DNA from 4 places in the Agrobacterium sp. rho-13.3 genome. Region 2 is predicted to be linked to each of the others. Evidence: predicted binding sites of a transcription regulator. Region 2 holds the regulator's gene; each other region holds the start of a gene.
What was found. Region 2 encodes PhoB, which activates phosphate uptake and scavenging genes when phosphate is short. Its sites were predicted from a motif close to TGTCATNNANCTGTCAT; they were not measured.

Region 1 (3,073 bases), 1.1 Mb from region 2:
CCGCTGACTGACACGGTGTTTTGCGCGTAACGGTTCGGCTCGTAAGGGCCGTGTCCCTGAAGGGTGACGGTGAAGAGGAAAAGCGGTTTTTCAGCCGCATCCACGGTTTGCATGATTTCCGAGGTCAGGGCTTCATCGGAGGCGAACATGCCGCGTTTTTCCATTGCGGGAAGGGTTTCTTCCGAGCGAAATTCCTCGAAGCCAAAGGACTTATAAACCTCGTGGCGGTTCCAGAACCATTCCTGAAACGGGTGCATGGCAATGGCCGAATAGCCCTCGCCACGGAAGAATGTGGCCAGTGACGGAACCGGGCCGCGCACATATTGCTGGTAGGGAATGCTCCCATAGGGCAGGAAGGCGTTGGAAAAGCCCGTCAGCGCCTCAAACTCCACATTGGCGGTCATGCCGCCAAACTCTGGCGAGAAGACGTGGCCGGATTGCCTGCTGCGGATCGTCGGCATCGGGTCTCTGGACAGGGAGATGTTTTGAAGCCGGTTAGGATCCCAGAGTGATTCGCTCATGATCATAATGACATCGGGCCGCTTGCTGTGGTTGACGGCAAATGCGGAGCCATCCGATGCGATATCTGCGATGGTGTTTTCGTTATAACCGGCCGGTGCTGCCACATGCGCCATGGGAATGTTGAAGGCTAAAGCCATGAGGAAACCGTTGTGGCGGTAATTTTCCTTCTGATCCCACATCATGGGAATGATGTTCAGCCGATCCCGCATCCAGGAATGCTGCGAATACTCCATGAGGGAGCCAAGCCCTGTGAGAAGAGGAACCGCAAACACCAAACGCCAGAGACGGGATTTCAGCGCCATTGCCGGCGTATGGTTTCGAAAGAAGCGCCACAACAGGACGGCGATTGCAATGGTCACCACAAGACCTGCTGCAAGGAAGATGGCCGTCAGCGCTTGCGCCTTCAGCATTGCGGGCAAGAGCTGCAAAATCTGGCGACCGAAAAGCAGGTCGGATGGATAAAGCGGGTCGGAAAGATAAAGCTGTTTCTGGCTTGAAATGAATGCTGGCACCAGAAGCAACGGCGTGGCGATGAGCAATGATTGATAATGCCTGCCGAAAAGAGCGTCCAGCACCATGAGCGCAAGCAATACAACGCCGATTGTCGTGAAGCCGGGGCGGGCCGGGGATGTCAGAAAAGCACCAACATCGTTCAAAGATCCGCGCGCAATCCACTCCATGCAGACGATAAGCAGAATCGCTGCCAGCGTAAGATTGACCAGCGGATGCACATCGCCCGCAAGTCTGGTGGGGTTCCGTTTCAAGGGCTTTGAAAGGACGAGTTTCATCCTTTCGGCAACCGTTGTTTTGGGCACCAAGTTCGTCAATGGTTTGCTCCGGCATTTTTTGACGCGCCCCGTGAATCGGGCGTCATGGAAGTGTCATGTACCTGTCACATAAGCCGCGTGAATGCGATATGAACTATGCAAAACTCACAAATGAAGCAGATAACCATTGCGTGAGCGGCATCGTCTTTTCGACGGCACTGTTTTTCAGAACAGTTTGAAGGCGTCCGTTGCGCGCCGCGTGCAGGCGCTGTAAATGAGTGTTATGAGCGACGCACAGACCATTCCCAATACTCTGAGAATTGCCGTTGGGCAGTTTAACCCCACTGTCGGCGATGTTGCTGGCAACCTTGCCAAAGCCCGCGAGGCGCGTGCCGACGCTGCAACGCAGGGCGCCGATCTGCTGCTTTTGACAGAGCTTTTTATCTCCGGTTATCCGCCGGAAGATCTTGTTCTGAAACCAGCTTTTCTGGCAGCCTGCCTGAAAGCGGTGGAAGAACTGGCTGCGGAAACCGCCGACGGCGGACCGGGTGTGATCATCGGCTTTCCCCGTCAGGGGGAGGCGGGCCGACATAACTCCGTAGCGCTGCTGGATGGCGGCAAGATTGTTGCGCTTCGCGACAAGGTGGATTTGCCTAATTACGGCGAGTTTGATGAAAAGCGCGTCTTCGCCGAAGGCTCGATTTCCGGCCCCTATAACTTCAGGGGCGTGCGCATCGGTATTCCGATCTGCGAGGAAATCTGGAACGATCTTGGCGTTTGCGAAACGCTGGCCGAAAGCGGCGCAGAAATTCTGCTCGTGCCGAATGGTTCACCCTATTATCGCGGCAAGGTGGATGTGCGTTATCAGGTGGCGTTGCGACAGGTCATTGAAAGCGGCCTGCCGCTGGTGTTTGCCAACCAGGTTGGCGGGCAAGACGAGCTCGTGTTCGATGGCGCGAGCTTTGCTTTCAATGCGGACAAGACACTCGCTTTCCAGATGAGCCAGTTTGAAACCACGCTTGCCGTGACGGACTGGAAGCGCACCGAACATGGCTGGCATTGCAGCCAAGGCCCATTCTCGCAAATCCCGGAAGGCGAGGAGGCGGATTACCGCGCCTGCATGTTGGGGTTCCGCGATTATGTGAACAAGAACGGCTTCAAGAGCGTGGTGCTTGGCCTTTCCGGCGGTATCGACTCGGCGATCTGCGCGGCGATTGCGGTGGATGCGCTGGGCGAGGAGCGGGTGCGCTGCATCATGCTGCCCTATCGCTACACATCGGAAGACTCGTTTAAGGATGCGGCAGACTGTGCCAAGGCGCTGGGTTGCCGTTACGATATCGTGCCGATTGCAGAGCCAGTCGATGGTTTTCTGTCGGCGCTCTCCGAACTCTTTGAGGGGACGGAAGAGGGCATCACGGAAGAAAACCTGCAAAGCCGTACGCGTGGCACCATTCTTATGGCTGTCTCCAACAAGTTCGGCTCCATGGTGGTTACCACAGGCAACAAGTCTGAAATGTCGGTGGGGTATGCGACGCTTTATGGCGACATGAACGGCGGCTTCAACCCGATCAAAGACCTGTACAAGATGCAGGTCTATGGCATTTCCAAATGGCGCAACGAACATGTGCCGCCAACGGCGCTCGGGCCGTCAGGCGAAGTCATTCCGGCCAATATCATTTCCAAGGCACCATCTGCGGAACTGCGTCCCAACCAGACGGACCAGGATTCGCTGCCGCCTTATCCCGTTCTCGACGATATTCTGGAGTGCCTTGTCGAATTTGAAA
Region 2 (3,073 bases):
CGTCTCGCGGACGCGCAGAGGTCGCTATACCATATTCAACCTGCGCATTGTCATTCCCCAAAACCGACGCCGATTTTGGGGCAATGCATTAGCCTTGACGGGCTTTGCGGTTGGCATAACGGCGATCGCGCTCTGCCTTGCGGGCAGCTTCGTCCTCAAGGACGCGGGCGATGCGGTTTTTGTCAGCCAGTTTGCGTGCGTCAGCTTCAGCGTTGGCAGCGGCTTCGAGTTCAGCCTCGCGCTGCGCGGCTTCGGCTTCGATGCGCTTCTGCTCTTCGATTTTCAGCTGTTCGCGCTCAAGGCGGCGAGCTTCACGAGCTTCCGCAATTGCAGCTTGCTCTGCCTGTCTGGCTTCACGGGTCGGCTCGGCAGCTTCTTTTGCGGCACGAAAAGCCTGAAGAAGAGCAGCCTTGGCTTCCGCAGCAGCGCCACGACGGTCGGAGACTTCATTGTTTCTAATGTTTCGAACGTTTCTCAAATCTCTATTCCAGTTGATGCGTCACGCCGACAGAAGTCAGGATTTTTTGACGCGTTTTGGTGGGGCGATTGCCGGTGGCTTCTTGCTGTCTTCCAATTCTTTCGCAAGACGCGCTTCTCGCAGCCGAATGGTCTTTTCTTCACGGGCCTGCGTGATGGAGTTGAGTTCATCAACCGCATGACCACGCGCGAAAAACTGAGTTTGCGTTGCGCCGAACGCAATCTCGGCCTGTTTGCGAGACTTGCTATGTGCATCAGTCATTGGAATTCCCTTCCTATCGCATCGGCCTGAAAATCGGAACGATTTTCGACAAGTCCGGTGCGTATATTCAGTCGCCTAGAGTGTCCGCAGAGACCCAAGGGGGTGGCCGGCAAGCGGCACAAAAAAAGGCCAGGCAATGTGCCTGACCTCGATTGGTTTCACGCTTTCAACAGTGCCAGTACATCCGTGGTCAAGGGAAAGCAGATTCCGAATTATGCAGCCTGAAGGTTGCAAGCAGACATTTTGCCCGACTTGTTGTCGCGCTCAAGGTCGTAGCTCAGCTTCTGGCCTTCAACGATTTCGCGCATACCTGCACGCTCTACAGCGGAGATGTGTACGAATGCGTCTGTGCCGCCGTTGTCAGGCTGAATGAAGCCGAAGCCCTTAGTGGAGTTAAACCATTTTACTGTGCCTGTGGTCATAATGAACCCTTTCAAAGCATAAGTTATAGATCACAGAACTGACGCCCTGTGTGCGAGTATAGCGATTTTTTTGAAAGGAAGGGTTAGTTCAAAACGCGGTGCTAATCGCGCGGCAACCAAAGCTCAGCAAGCAAAATATCGATATCGCAGTGATATAGCTTTAGCGATTGATTGTCAAATTTAATCTTTTGCTGATGAAATATCAGGGTCAACAAGCGCGGGTTGAAAAGGCTTTATTCAGCGCTGTGGGCAAGTAAATCCCGGCGAATACGGACGCTGAAATATCCGTCGCCCTTTGCCCTACCGGCACCTCCCCGACGGTGGGGAGGCTAATGATCACGTGGCCTCTTGTTGGCTATCACGCTTCCATGGAATATCCCGCGCCGCGCACGGTGCGGATCACATCCTGCATATTGGAGAAGTTGAGCGCTTTGCGCAGGCGCCCGACATGGACGTCGACGGTGCGTTCATCCACATAGATATCGTGACCCCAGACACCATCGAGAAGTTGGGAGCGCGAATAAACACGACCGGGAGATGCCATCAGGAATTCCAGCAGGCGGAACTCGGTTGGCCCAAGGCGCACTTCGCGGGTCTTGCGGTGAACACGGTGGGTTTCCCGATCCAGTTCGATATCGCCACATTTCAGCACGGAAGACAGCACTTCCGGGCGGGCGCGGCGCAACATGGCTTTCACACGCGCCATCAGCTCCGGCGTGGAGAACGGCTTGACCACATAGTCATCCGCACCCGTTGCCAGGCCACGAACACGTTCGCTTTCCTCACCGCGTGCCGTCAACATGATGATCGGCAGGCGTTCGGTCTCTGGACGCATCCGCAAGCGACGGCAGAGTTCGATGCCGGAAACGCCGGGCAACATCCAGTCGAGGATCAGCAGGTCCGGCGTGCGTTCCTGCAAGCGGATTTCCGCTTCGTCACCACGCGGAATGGTGTCGACGTCGTAACCTTCGGATTCCAGATTGTAGCGAAGAAGAACGCTCAAAGCCTCTTCATCTTCAACAACTGCGATTTTCGGCACCATGGGCATGAAACTCCGCCAGTCTTATCTGTGGCTTACTCGGTGACTGCGCCGAGTGTGTTGGAACTATCGTCCTTCGGACGCTCACCCTCAGGCTGGCTGCCGGTGGCCATATAATAGATGGTTTCCGCGATGTTGGTGGCATGGTCACCGACGCGCTCGATGTTCTTGGCGCAGAACAAGAGGTGTGTGCAGGTGGTGATGTTGCGCGGATCTTCCATCATGTAGGTCAACAGCTCGCGGAACAGCGAGGTGTACATGGCGTCGATTTCCTCGTCGCGCTCGCGGATGGCCTGCGCCTTTTCTGCGGAGCGCGTGGAATAGACGTCCAGCACTTCTTTTAGCTGCACCAGCGCCAGTTCGGACAGATGCTCCAGACCGCGGGCCAGCTTGCGCGGCACACCGGTTCCAGACACTGCGATCACGCGCTTGGCCGTGTTCTTGCCCAGATCGCCAACGCGCTCCAGATCGGCTGCGATGCGCAGTGAACCGATGATATCGCGCAGGTCGGACGCCATAGGCTGGCGTTTGGCGATGGTGACGATGGCCTTATCGCCGATCTCGCGTTCTGCGTGATCGAGGATGGCATCATCCGAGATGACCTTCTGGGCCAGCGCCATATCCGAATTGACGAGCGCGCGCACCGCATCGGCACACATCTGCTCAGCCAGACCGCCCATTTCGGCAATGCGGCGGCTGAGGAACTTCAGCTCTTCATCGTAAGCGGACATAATATGCGAATGTGTCGGCATGTTCGAATTCTCCAGTTTCGTGGCGCGCTCCACAAGCCCTATCAGGCTCAAGCGGCAGCGCGATTTCCTCACAGCAATGGCTGGATCAGCCGAAGCGACCCATGATGTAGTCCTGTGTGCG
Region 3 (3,073 bases), 750 kb from region 2:
AAGGCAAGAAACGGGTGGATACACGAATCTTTGAAAGGCATAGCGACAAACGAGCAACGCAAAGGAGCCGTTATGACCAAGATCGTTTTTACCGCCATGGACGTCGATGAAGCAGAAGCCTTCCGCAATGAAGGGCACGATGCAAACGGCCAGAAACCCGAACGCATGATTGCTGACGGTTCCTTCCCCTGCCGCTGCTGCCTCCGCCAAATAAAAGACGGTGAGGCCATGCTTCTCCTGTCCTATCGCCCCTTTCCCAGCCTGCAACCCTTTGCCGAAACCGGCCCGATTTTCATGCACGCTGAGGCCTGCGGTCCTTACGAGGCGCAAGACGATCTGCCACCCATGCTGGAAAGCCCGGATTATATCGTGCGCGGTTATAGCCCCGACAACCGTATCGTCTACGGCACCGGTGCCGTGACGCCGACCGAGAAGATTACGGACCGGGCGCAGGAATTGCTGGCACGCGACGACGTCGCCTATGTCCACATCCGCTCTGCCCGCAACAATTGTTACCAATGCCGGATCGACCGTATCTGAAACGACAAGTCCACACAATTTTAGCGAATAGCCTAAACGGACTTCAATTCTTCTGTGCAATTTTGAGACAAAGATAAAAACGGGAGAAGCCCAAAAATGACCGGAAATCTCGACATGCAGAACCGCGCTGCCAGCCGTAGCAAGACGCGCATTTATGGAACCGTTCAATACGTCAATCAGTCGGTCAAAGGCCGCGTGGTCGACCTTTCCGCAACCGGCATGGCGCTGGAACTGGATGGCGCCTTTGCCGCAGCCAAGGGAAGCCACGTCAAGGTCCAGAGCGACGACCTCGGCTTCATCGAAGGCACCGTGCAGTGGCAACACGCCAACCGGCTTGGCCTGCAACTCAATTTGTCCACAAACACGCTGGCCCAGCTCTCCTCCTACTTCCGCTTTTTCCACGCCGAAGTGAAGCCAACACTGGCCGGTTGAACTGGCGGCAACGCACGATACTCCCTCACCCCGGTCCCGATCCCGGGTCCAGTTCGATCAAGTCCTTGATCGAAAAAAGACTCCTTCGCCCCGCAGACGCGAGGCTACTGGATGCCGGATCAAGTCCGACATGACGGAGGAGATTATTGTCTCCCCCACATAAAACTACCCCGCAATCCCCACCCAACACTGGCTGGCAAACAATATTTTACCAGGCGGTCTAAAAATCTTGGACAAGTCACAACCCTGTCATTTTGATGATGGACTCCTTTAAAATTCGCTCTACGCTGCCCTCTTCCCACGCAGCCAGAGTTCATTCGAGGAGTTTCCATGTCTTCGCTTATCGGCCTTCACCCCATCACACGGCGTTCCCTGCTGGGAGGCATTGCTGCCTCTTCGGCCTTTGTCATGCTGCACCCGTTTGCGGCGCGCGCGCAGGGCAACCAGGCGCATCTGCGCATCATGGAAACCACGGATATTCACGTCCACGTTTTTCCGTATGATTATTATGCCGATAAGCCCAACGACACGCTGGGTCTGGCCCGCACCGCCTCCATCATCGATTCCATCCGCGCCGAAGCCGGAAACTCGATGCTGGTCGACAATGGCGATTTCCTGCAAGGCAATCCGCTGGGCGATTACATTGCCTATGAGCGCGGTATGAAGGCGGGCGACAAACACCCCGTCATCAACGCCATGAACGTGCTGGGGTATGATTGCGGCACGCTGGGCAACCACGAGTTCAATTATGGGCTTGATTTCATGTTCAACACGCTGGGCGGCGCAAGCTTCCCTTACGTCTGCGCCAACTTGACCAAGGGCCAACTGGCGTCCGATCCCAAGCAGGACGAGCTGTTCTTCAAGCCCTACGTCATCCTCGAAAAGCAGATCAAGGATGGCTCCGGTGCCACAAGCCCGGTTAAAATAGGCATCATCGGCTTCGTGCCGCCACAAATCATGATGTGGGATGCCAAGAACCTCGAGGGCAAAGCCCAGACCCGCGATATCGTCGAAGCCGCCAAAGCCTGGGTTCCTGTCATGAAGGAACAGGGTGCCGATATCATCATCGCGCTGTCCCACTCCGGCATTGAAGGCAAGGGCCAGAGCGAGCGCATGGAAAACGCCTCGCTGTATCTGGCAGGCGTGGAAGGCATCGATGCCGTTTTCACCGGCCACCAGCACCTCGTTTTCCCCGGCCCCAAAACATGGGATGGCATCGAAGGTGCCGATCCGGTCAAGGGCACATTGATGGGCAAGCCGGCCGTCATGGCCGGTTTCTGGGGTTCGCATATGGGCCTCATCGACCTCCTGCTGGAAAAAGACGGCAAGAGCTGGAAGATCGTCGATTTCACCTCTGAGGCCCGGCCGATCTATCACCGCGATGACAACCGCAAGATTGTCGCCGATGTGAAAGACAAGCCGGAAGTCATCGCTGCCGTGAAGACGGACCACGAAGGAGCGCTGGCCTATGTCCGCCGCCCCGTCGGCAAAACATCCGCGCCGCTTTATTCCTATTTCGCGCTGGTGGCAGATGATCCATCCGTGCAGATCGTGTCCAACGCACAGACCTGGTACATCAAGGACATGCTGAAAGACGGGCCGTATAAGGACTTGCCGGTGCTGTCCGCAGCCGCCCCCTTCAAGGCGGGCGGTCGTGGTGGCGCGGATTATTATACCGATGTCCCCACCGGTGACATCGCCATCAAAAACGTCGCCGACCTTTACCTCTACCCCAACACCGTGCAGGCCGTGCTCATCACCGGCGCGCAGGTCAAGGACTGGCTGGAAATGTCTGCGGGCATGTTCAACACGGTCGAAGCGGGCGCTAAAGACGCCCCACTCCTCAACAATGATTTCCCGTCTTACAATTACGACGTCATCGACGGCGTCACCTACCAGATCGACGTGTCCAAACCGGCCAGGTTCGATAAGGACGGCAAGGCCGTAGCGCCTGAAAGCAACCGCATCGTCAACCTCCAGTTCGAAGGCAAACCGATCGACCCGGCCCAGAAATTCGTCGTCGCCACCAACAACTACCGCGCCAGCGGCGGCGGCAAATTCCCCGGCATCGCCAGCGACAAAATCATCTTCGTCGCCCCAG
Region 4 (3,073 bases), 790 kb from region 2:
TCGAATATCTGGCCGTACAGGCCCGTGCGACGAAAATCCGTGGCCCTATCCTGTGCCTCGTTGGTCCTCCGGGTGTTGGCAAGACATCGCTTGCGAAGTCCATCGCCAAGGCAACCGGTCGCGAATATGTGCGGATGGCGCTGGGTGGCGTGCGTGATGAGGCGGAAATCCGCGGTCATCGTCGGACCTACATTGGCTCCATGCCCGGCAAGATCGTCCAGTCGATGAAGAAGGCCAAGAAGGCGAACCCGCTCTTCCTGCTCGACGAAATCGACAAGATGGGACAGGATTTCCGTGGCGATCCGTCCTCCGCTCTGCTGGAGGTGCTTGATCCGGAACAGAACTCCACATTCATGGACCACTATCTCGAAGTGGAATATGACCTGTCGGACGTGATGTTCGTGACCACGGCCAATACGCTGAACATTCCTGGCCCATTGATGGACCGTATGGAAGTCATCCGTATTGCCGGTTACACGGAAGACGAAAAGCGCGAAATCGCCAAGCGTCACCTGTTGCCAAAGGCAATCAAGGAACATGCGTTGCGCCCGGAAGAGTTTTCCGTCAGCGACGATGCCCTGATGGCCATCAGCCAACAGTACACGCGTGAAGCCGGTGTTCGTAGTTTTGAGCGCGAACTGATGAAGCTCGCCCGCAAGGCCGTGACGGAAATCATCAAGGGCAAGTCCACCTCTGTGGCGGTGACGGCGGCTAACATCAACGACTATCTGGGTGTTCCGCGTTATCGTCACGGTGAAGCCGAAGGCGAAGATCAGGTCGGTGTCGTTACCGGTCTGGCATGGACCGAAGTGGGCGGCGAGTTGCTGACCATCGAAGGCGTCATGATGCCGGGTAAGGGTCGTATGACCGTGACCGGCAACCTGAAGGAAGTGATGAAGGAATCCATCTCGGCGGCGGCATCGTATGTCCGGTCGCGTGCAGTGGACTTCGGCATCGAACCGCCACGTTTCGACAAGTCGGACATTCACGTTCACGTTCCAGAAGGTGCGACCCCCAAGGATGGCCCATCCGCCGGTGTTGCCATGGCAACCGCCATCGTTTCGATCATGACCGGTATTCCGGTGAACAAAACCGTTGCGATGACAGGCGAAATCACCCTGCGTGGTCGTGTCCTGCCGATTGGTGGATTGAAAGAAAAACTGCTTGCCGCACTTCGCGGCGGCATCAAGAAAGTGCTGATCCCGGAAGAGAACGCCAAGGACCTGGCGGATATTCCCGACAACGTGAAAAACGAGATGGAAATCATCCCGGTATCGCGCATGGGTGAAGTTCTGCAACACGCGCTGACCCGCGTGCCAGAGCCGATCGAATGGGATGGCAGCATCGAGACGCCGGTTATCGCCACCGTTGAGGGTGTCGATGATAATGGTCAAACAATCGCGCATTGATATGCGATTGTTGGTCGTGATGCTAAATTAGCACAAAATCGTTGAAAGGCTGGCAGAAATGCCAGCCTTTTTTGTGAAAAGAATATCAGACCCCTTGTTTTTCAGGCCATTCCGGCGCTTTTGGGTTGCGGTGCGCGAATGCATTCGTATTCTGCGCCGACCCAATTTGAGTCGTTTCAAACCATTGAAAGGGGTGGAAACATGAACAAGAATGAGCTCGTTTCTGCAGTTGCCGAAAAGTCTGGTCTCACGAAGGCTGATGCCGCTTCCGCAGTTGACGCGGTATTCGAAACTGTACAGAACGAACTGAAGAGCGGTGGCGATATCCGTCTCGCTGGCTTCGGCAGCTTCACTGTAAGCCGTCGCGAAGCCTCCAAGGGCCGTAACCCGTCTACGGGTGCAGAAGTCGATATTCCGGCTCGCAACGTACCAAAGTTCTCCGCAGGCAAGGGCCTGAAGGAAGCAGTTAACTCCTAAGTTTCCTAAGATTGCTCGCGCCTGCGGCGTGCGGGCGATTTTCAGGTACACGAGGAAAAATTTGGCACTTCGCGCTGTTTTGCGAAATGATGTCGAAGAAATGCAAAAAGCCCGATCCACGCGATCGGGCTTTTTGTTTGTCAACACGTTCTGATTGTCATGTGTTTGTTACGTGAATGCCGCAGAAGCGATTCATGCATTTTTTTGCATTGAAGGGGACACTATGACATTTCGTTTTTCAAGCGCGGCACTCACCGCAGCACTTTTTGCATCCGTTGCATTTCCCGCCGCCGCCGAGCAGGTGTTCAACCGTATCGCGTCCTTTCCCGTGGCGCTGAACCTGCCGTCTGACAAGGATCAGAAAACCGTCACATCTGCCGAAATCGTCGCGGCCAGTGAAGACGGCAAGACGCTGATCTATTCCGACAGCCCGCTGGGTGGCATCGGCTTTGTCGATATTACCGATGCCAAGGCGCCAAAAGCGCTTGGCGCGCTGTTGTTGGACGGCGAACCGACATCTGTTGCCGTGTCCGGCGCCAAGGTGCTGGCCGGCGTCAACACCTCTGAGAGCTTCGTAAAGCCCTCCGGCAAACTGGTGACTGTCGACGTTGCAACGAAGAAAATCGAAGCGAGCTGCGACCTCGGCGGCCAGCCTGATTCCGTTGCCGTGTCTCCCGACAAGAGCTTTGTTGCCATCGCCATCGAAAACGAGCGTAACGAAAAGGTCAACGACGGTGCGCTGCCACAGTTGCCAGCCGGTTTCGTCGTGACAATAGGTTTGACGAACGGCGCTGCCGATTGCTCCACGCTCAAGAAAATCGATTTGACGGGCATCGCGGAGATCGCACCGGAAGATCCGGAGCCAGAGTTCGTCTCCATCAATGCCAACGGCGAAATCGCCGTGACCCTTCAGGAAAACAATCATATCGCGATTATCGATGGCAAGAGCGGCAAGGTCACAAGCCACTTTTCCGCAGGCACGGTTGATCTGAAAGGCATCGACACCAAGACCGATGGCCAGTTGAAATTCACCGACAGCCAAGATGCACGCAAGCGCGAGCCGGATGCCGTGAAGTGGCTGGACAATGAGCGCATCGTGATCGCCAACGAAGGCGATTGGGAAGGCGGCTCACGCGGCTTCACGATTTTCGATAAGTCCGGCAAGCTTCTCTATGAAGCGGGTGCGT

Region 1: RMR16_RS05965 (LTA synthase family protein) is a predicted target of PhoB. The motif match lies at 1,402-1,418, and genes of this name have one in related genera.
Region 3: RMR16_RS04285 (bifunctional 2',3'-cyclic-nucleotide 2'-phosphodiesterase/3'-nucleotidase) is a predicted target of PhoB. The motif match lies at 1,209-1,225, and genes of this name have one in related genera.
Region 4: RMR16_RS04545 (esterase-like activity of phytase family protein) is a predicted target of PhoB. The motif match lies at 2,042-2,058, and genes of this name have one in related genera.

The regions. Positions count from the first base shown of each region.
Region 1 covers NZ_CP192774.1:1,194,891-1,197,963, reverse strand. The annotation lists gene RMR16_RS05965 (LTA synthase family protein) at 1-1,310, opposite strand, end outside; gene RMR16_RS05960 (NAD+ synthase) at 1,573-3,073, shown strand, end outside.
Region 2 covers NZ_CP192774.1:112,874-115,946, reverse strand. The annotation lists gene RMR16_RS00570 (DUF6481 family protein) at 89-478, opposite strand; gene RMR16_RS00565 (hypothetical protein) at 515-739, opposite strand; gene RMR16_RS00560 (cold-shock protein) at 952-1,161, opposite strand; gene phoB (phosphate regulon transcriptional regulator PhoB) at 1,520-2,203, opposite strand; gene phoU (phosphate signaling complex protein PhoU) at 2,236-2,952, opposite strand; gene pstB (phosphate ABC transporter ATP-binding protein PstB) at 3,038-3,073, opposite strand, start outside.
Region 3 covers NZ_CP192774.1:860,168-863,240, reverse strand. The annotation lists gene RMR16_RS04295 (DUF1203 domain-containing protein) at 73-540, shown strand; gene RMR16_RS04290 (PilZ domain-containing protein) at 637-972, shown strand; gene RMR16_RS04285 (bifunctional 2',3'-cyclic-nucleotide 2'-phosphodiesterase/3'-nucleotidase) at 1,303-3,073, shown strand, end outside.
Region 4 covers NZ_CP192774.1:905,276-908,348, forward strand. The annotation lists gene lon (endopeptidase La) at 1-1,409, shown strand, start outside; gene hupB (DNA-binding protein HupB) at 1,611-1,886, shown strand; gene RMR16_RS04545 (esterase-like activity of phytase family protein) at 2,110-3,073, shown strand, end outside.